3 regions of the Pseudomonas sp. StFLB209 genome follow, and region 1 is predicted to be linked to each of the others. Evidence: predicted binding sites of a transcription regulator. Region 1 holds the regulator's gene; each other region holds the start of a gene.

Region 1 (2,262 bases):
ATCAGTTGCACGGCGTCGCCGAATTTGCCTTTTTCAAGGCTGGCGACCAGCTCGTGCGCGTGTTTTTTCAGGGTCGACTCGAAGTCACCCAATGAATCATTGTTATCCATAGCGCCCTCGCGGCATGCACTCAGCTATTGACGCGCTCGAAGATCTTTTCAATCTTCTCTTGCAATACCTGGGCGGTGAAAGGCTTGACCACATAGCCGTTCACACCGGCCTGGGCCGCTTCAATGATCTGCTCACGCTTGGCTTCAGCAGTCACCATCAGCACCGGAATGTTCTTCAGGCGCTCGTCCTGACGCACTTGGCGCAGCAGGTCGATACCCGACATGCCAGGCATGTTCCAGTCGGTTACCAGAAAATCAAAGGCACCGCTTTGCAGCATCGGCAGCGCGGTAAGACCGTCATCTGCTTCCGATGTATTGGTAAACCCCAGGTCACGCAACAGATTTTTTATGATCCGCCGCATCGTTGAAAAGTCATCAACGATGAGGATTTTCATGTTCTTGTCCAATTCGACCTCCAAGCAGTCTTTAACGAGCCCGCTCCCCGGACCCGCCGTTCACTCAATACAGGTACAGCAACCCCCCGGTGCAACCAGCGCTCGACGCACCAGACACCAGAACACGGCCAAATCGCCTGCAAACAACCCTGTAGAGTTGATTGACAGGCTCCTGCCTTGTCCGGGTAGTCGACACCTCAAGCCCTGCACAGCCGGCCTGAAACCAATGGATCTGTCAGCGCGCCCGCCATTCCCCCAAACGACCTCGCAAGCGGGCTGCGCACTGACTGTGTAACTGGCTGACCCGAGATTCGCTGACCCCAAGGACCTCACCGATCTCTTTGAGGTTCAACTCCTCGTCATAGTACAACGCCAGCACCAAACGCTCACGCTCCGGAAGATTGGCAATGGCATCGGCCAATGCTTTCTGGAAGCGCTCGTCCTCAAGATCGCGCGACGGCTCCAGCGAACCGCTGGCGCCATCTTCGTGCAGCCCATCATGCTCGCCGTCCTGCAGCAGGTCGTCAAAGCTGAACAGCCGACTGCCCAAAGTGTCGTTCAAGATAGCGTAATAATCATCAAGACTTAACTGGAGTTCGGCAGCAACTTCATGATCTTTAGCGTCGCGCCCTGTTCTTGCTTCAATAGCGCGAATCGCATCACTGACCATCCGGGTATTTCGATGCACTGAACGCGGCGCCCAGTCACCTTTACGCACCTCGTCAAGCATCGCGCCACGGATCCGAATGCCGGCGTAGGTTTCGAAACTGGCACCCTTGGTGGAGTCGTATTTGGTCGATACTTCAAGCAGGCCGATCATGCCCGCCTGGATCAGGTCTTCGACCTGGACGCTGGCAGGCAGACGGGCCAGCAGGTGGTAGGCAATACGCTTGACCAGTGGCGCATAGCGCTCAATCAACTCGTATTGCGAATTCCTTGATGCCTTGCTGTACATCTGATAACCGCTGGCTGTCATTGAACCGGTCCCGCTGCACTGGTCTGGTGAACAAGTCGCTCGACAAAGAACTCAAGGTGCCCACGCGGATTGGCCGGCAACGGCCAGGTATCGACCTTCTGGGCAATGGCTCGGAATGCCAGCGCGCATTTGGAGCGTGGAAAGGCTTCGTAGACCGCACGTTGCTTTTGCACCGCCTTGCGCACACATTCGTCATAGGGCACTGCGCCGACATACTGCAAGGCCACGTCCAGAAAACGATCGGTCACCTTGGTCAGTTTGGCAAACAGGTTACGACCCTCTTGCGGCGTCTGCGCCATGTTGGCCAGGACCCTGAAGCGGTTCATGCCGTAGTCGCGATTGAGCAGTTTGATCAGCGCGTAAGCGTCGGTGATCGAGGTCGGTTCATCGCAGACCACCAGCAAGACCTCTTGGGCGGCACGCACGAAACTGACCACCGATTCACCGATACCGGCTGCGGTGTCGATCACCAGCACATCAAGATTGTCGCCAAGCTCGCTGAACGCCTGGATCAGGCCGGCATGCTGCGCGGGCGCCAGGTGCACCATGCTCTGGGTACCGGAGGCCGCTGGCACGATACGCACTCCGCCAGGCCCCTGGAGCAGGACGTCACGCAGCTCACAGCGGCCCTCGATGACATCGGCCAGGGTGCGTTTGGGCGTAAGGCCCAGCAAAACATCAACGTTGGCCAGACCAAGATCAGCATCAAGCAGCATGACGCGACGGCCGAGCTCGGCCAGCGCCAGCGACAGATTCACTGAAACGTTGGTCTTGCCAACGC
Region 2 (2,262 bases), 200 kb from region 1:
CCTGACCGGTTTGAGCCAGGCTGAGCTGCGCCCCGGCATGAGCCTGACGCTGCACATCCGCTTCGAAGACGGTCGTCAGCAAGAAATCGAATTGCTATGCCGGATCGATACCCTCAATGAAGTCGAGTACTTCAAATCCGGTGGCATTCTGCATTACGTGCTGCGCCAGTTGATCGCTGCCTGACCGCTCTGCCCGCCGTCCACCAAAAAGGGCGGCGGGCAGCAAACTCTCACCCGCTCATGCACCCGTCTCAGTAGAATCGCCCGCCTGATCTGCGGGAGATTCTGATGAGCACTACGCGCTGGGTGGCCCTGGCTTTGCTGGGCCTCGGGTATGGCATCGCACTGAGTCACGGCGCACTGCAAGCGCCAGCGCTGCTCGCCTTCGGGCTGCTGGTGTTGGCCGCCATGGCAGTGCGCCACACAAACCCGCCATGGCTGCGCTGGCTGGGTCATGTGCTGTTTATTGTCACCGGCCTGGCGCTGGCGTTGCATGGGCTACCGGGCTTCGATAATGCGCCGATCATGGAATACAGCCGCTCCAGCCCGGATGCAGCACCCTTTATCAGCAACCTGAACCTGGACAAGCCGCTGATCGGCCTGTGGCTGCTGTTGGCCTGCCCGTGGATCTTGCACGGCCAGAGCAGGGCCTACCGCCAAGCAGCGGTCGTCGTCATTGCAACCATCAGCCTGACTCTGGCCCTGGCCTGCATGGCCGGCCTGACCACATGGGCGCCGAAGTGGCCGCCCTACGCCATGCTCTGGCTGCTCAACAACCTGCTGTTGGTGACCTTGACAGAAGAATTGCTGTTTCGTGGCTATATTCAGGGCGCGCTGCAACATTACTGTCATCGTCGGCGACTGCAGGGCATACTGCCAGTAGGCATTACCGCCTCATTGTTTGGCCTGACCCATATCGGCGGTGGCTGGCTTTGGGCAGTGCTGGCCGGTTTGGCTGGCGTCGGTTATGGACTGGCCTGGCGCTATGGAGGGCTCTGGGCTGCGGTGTTGGCCCACTTTGGCCTGAACCTGGTGCATTTCTGCCTGTTTGCCTACCCAATGCTGGCACCTTGAGTATTGATCGCTGACAAGCATTGCGCTCATAAATGTGAGCGGCACCTCAATTTTTTATCGTCCCTGCCGATAACCCGCCAAAGCCTATTGGATCGAAGGATCGAACAGCCCATGCGCAACAATCAGCCCATCACCCAACGTGAGCGGACATTCGCAGCACAACAGCGGTTGATTTCCACGACCGACACCAAAGGCGTGATCACCTACTGTAATGAAGCGTTTCAGCAGATCAGCGGCTTCAGCCAGGATGAACTGCTCAGGGCGCCGCACAATCTGGTCCGCCATCCCGATGTTCCGCAAGCCGTCTTCGAACACATGTGGAGCACCCTGAAAAAGGGCCTGCCGTGGATGGGGATCGTCAAGAACCGTTGCAAGAATGGCGACCACTATTGGGTCAACGCCTACGTAACGCCGATTCTGGACGGCGGCAAGGTTGTCGGTTACGAGTCAGTGCGGGTCAAACCGACTGCCGAACAGGTACGCCGTGCCGAGGCCCTGTATGCCCGCCTCAATGCCGGCAAGTCGGCGTTGCCCAAACGCGATACCTGGCTGCCGGTGCTACAAGACTGGCTGCCATTTATCATGGTCAGCCAGATCGGCTTCTTGATCGGCATCTGGCTCAACTCCTGGTGGGGCTTCATCCTCGCCGCCACCCTGTCGGTCCCGCTGGGGCTGCTTGGCCTGAGCTGGCAGCAGCGCGGTATCAAGCGTCTGTTGCGGCTGGCTGAACAGACCACCTCCGACGCCCTGATCGCGCAGATGTACACCGACAGCCGCGGCGCGCAGGCACGTCTGGAAATGTCGATCCTCAGCCAGGACGCACGCCTGAAAACCTGCCTGACTCGTCTGCAGGACACCGCCGAGCACCTGAACACCCAGGCGCGGCAGTCCAACGATCTGGCCAACGCCAGCTCTGTCGGCCTGGAACGCCAGCGCGTCGAAACCGAGCAAGTGGCCGCCGCCATTAACGAGATGGCCGCGACCACCCAGCAGGTGGCCGGGCATGTGCAAAACACCGCCGACGCCACCCAGCAGGCCAACGCTCTGACCCGCCGGGGTCGCGACATCGCCGGGGAAACCCGCGAAGCGATTGAGCGCCTGTCGGCGTCGGTGGGCGAGACCGGCCTGACCGTCACCCAACTGGCCAAGGACAGCGATGAAATTGGCGGCGTGGTCGATGTGATCAAA
Region 3 (2,262 bases), 3.0 Mb from region 1:
TCGGGAGCACACACTGGATCTCGACAACCATGCGTACCTGACGACCTCCGAGGCGCTGGCGCAGCTCTGCGGCGCCGTGGCCCGGCCTTCCATCCTTAAGGAAGTCGATCACCTGATTGATGGCGAAGCCTATGATAAGGCGCTGCCTGGGCGTATTGCCGCCAGCTTGTATCAGGCTTGCAGAAACAGTGATTGGACCCGCTGCCAGTGCTCTGGAAAATCGGGTCGCAAGATTCATTTACTTCAGTGCTTGCTGAACGCGCCCGATCGAATACGCTGAAAAAACTGACCCACTCATCAACTAACAAGTGCGGGTTTCATAACTTCCTTACCATCGAGATATAAAGCCTGCTTCACGTTATCTTTCCCATACGGACGTTTAGCCTTTCCAGAAGAAGCTTGACCACCTCCTCCTGACTGAGCGCACCGCGCTTTGCGTAGCACACGACCAATAGTTCCAGCGGATGGACGCCCATCCTCGCTGCCAGTTGATCGAGCTTCTCCAGCGTGGGGCTTTTCAAGCCCCGTTCGATTTCAGAAAGGTAGGTCCGGCCGCTGACCCCGACAAAATCTTCCTGGGTCAGTCCTTTGGACTCTCGAATTTCTTTCAGCGCAGCACCGACGGCTTTGCTCAGCTCCATGGCGTGCCCCTTTACAAAAGAAAGGGTTTTCGCTTGAATGCATGCAATAGCACTACACGCTATAGCAGTCGCACCTAAAATTTATCCCCTCAGTTTTAGTACCGCCCCCAGCAGGAAGCAACTCGCTCATGATCACCAAGGACTTGCAAACGCAACTAACGGCCCATCTTTTTTCATTATTGTCCCCCGATTCCCCGTCAGGCTCAGCGCTCGAAACTTGCACCACAAATGAACAGGCCCATGTGCGTGCCGAAATGGTCAGCGCGCTCTGCTGCTATTTAATGAAAGACTGGGAACAGCTGCCCGAGTACAGCAAGCGCCCAATCGATTTCAACTTCGTGGCCGGCAGCGAGGCTGAGGAAGTCGCCCTGAAACAACTGGCCAGGGTCTTCATGGAATACGCGGAGATTGCCTTGAAAAACGCGCTGGCTTCGCAGCGCGAGCGGCAGGCAGACAAGTAACCAAACGTTTCTTTGCGCACAGCGCCCGGTGCTGCCCCGCCAAGCCACAACAGGTTCAGGCTGGGGCTTTCGGCTCGTTGCTGACGGGAGTTCTGCGAACATCGCTTGATCTGGATCAGCTCGTAACGCGGCGCCGCCGTTAATCTTGGCAAAATGCCACTAAAGTTTTCGCACTTCTGTTCGAGACACTGGCTACAGAAAATAATTCAGCCTGGATGCTGCACTATGCCTTTGCGTAATTTCAGTTTGCAAACCAAGCTGCTGCTGGTGTTGACCGTGGTCAACCTGATCAGTGTGGTGTCGTTCATCAGCTACGCCCAATACGCCAAGACTCAGGACATCCGCCAGCAGATCGACAATCGCCTGCGCACCGCAGCTTATGCGGTGCCGCGAGTGCTGGGCGACAACTACCTTGACCGCGCGCGCAAGGCCGATGGCCTCAAGGAAGGCGAGTACCTCAGCCAGGTGCGCAACCTGGGCGAGTACGCCGGGGATGTGGATCTCAAGTATGCCTACAGCATGATGGTCGATGCGCAGGGCCAGGTGTATTACCTGGCCGACGGCTCCAGCGCTGCCGACATTGCCAATAACAGCTATTCCAAACACCTGCAGCATTACACCGATGCCAGCCCGGCAGTGCTGGAGGCGGCGCGCAGCGGGCAAGCGCAGTTTGATGAGTACACCGACAGCTATGGCAGTTTCCGCTCGATCTTCCTGCCACTGCGCACCGCCAGCGGTCAGGCCTATGTGGTCGGTGTGGATGTCACCCTGACCGCCCTGCAACAGGCTATCAGCGCCAGCCTGTACAGCCTGTTGCTGATCGGCGCCGCCACCTTCGGTATCGGTTTGCTGCTGTCGTGGCTGGCGGCGCGGATGCTGGTGCAGGGCATTCACCACCTGACCGGCCAGCTCAACCATATTGCTGACAAACGCGACCTGTCGACCACCGTGACCGTCATCACCGGCGATGAAATGGGCCAGATGGGCAAACGCCTGTCGAGCCTGTTGCAGGACGTGCGCCAGACCCTGGGCAGCGCCTCGGGCATGGCTGACAACAACCAGCGGCTGGCCGCGACCTTTCTGTTGCTGGCAGAAGACATTGCCAGGCGCATCCAGCAAGCCGGTGGCCAACTGGCCGATATCAACCAGCACGGCCAGTC

Evidence for each region. Region 1 encodes FliA, which starts transcription of late flagellar genes. Its sites were predicted from a motif close to CTAAAGTTTNNNNNNNNNNNGCCGNTAA; they were not measured.
Region 2: a site for FliA is predicted at 1,120-1,147, ahead of PSCI_RS18485 (methyl-accepting chemotaxis protein). Genes of this name have one in related genera too.
Region 3: a site for FliA is predicted at 1,262-1,289, ahead of PSCI_RS04275 (methyl-accepting chemotaxis protein). Genes of this name have one in related genera too.

The regions. Positions count from the first base shown of each region.
Region 1 covers NZ_AP014637.1:3,930,240-3,932,501, reverse strand. Annotated here, with positions in the region: gene PSCI_RS17630 (protein phosphatase CheZ) at 1-110, opposite strand, end outside; gene PSCI_RS17625 (chemotaxis response regulator CheY) at 131-505, opposite strand; gene fliA (RNA polymerase sigma factor FliA) at 741-1,481, opposite strand; gene fleN (flagellar synthesis regulator FleN) at 1,478-2,262, opposite strand, start outside.
Region 2 covers NZ_AP014637.1:4,125,416-4,127,677, reverse strand. Annotated here, with positions in the region: gene acnA (aconitate hydratase AcnA) at 1-184, shown strand, start outside; gene PSCI_RS18490 (CPBP family intramembrane glutamic endopeptidase) at 289-1,074, shown strand; gene PSCI_RS18485 (methyl-accepting chemotaxis protein) at 1,186-2,262, shown strand, end outside.
Region 3 covers NZ_AP014637.1:908,573-910,834, forward strand. Annotated here, with positions in the region: gene PSCI_RS29415 (hypothetical protein) at 1-238, opposite strand, end outside; gene PSCI_RS04265 (helix-turn-helix domain-containing protein) at 354-641, opposite strand; gene PSCI_RS28945 (hypothetical protein) at 770-1,102, shown strand; gene PSCI_RS04275 (methyl-accepting chemotaxis protein) at 1,328-2,262, shown strand, end outside.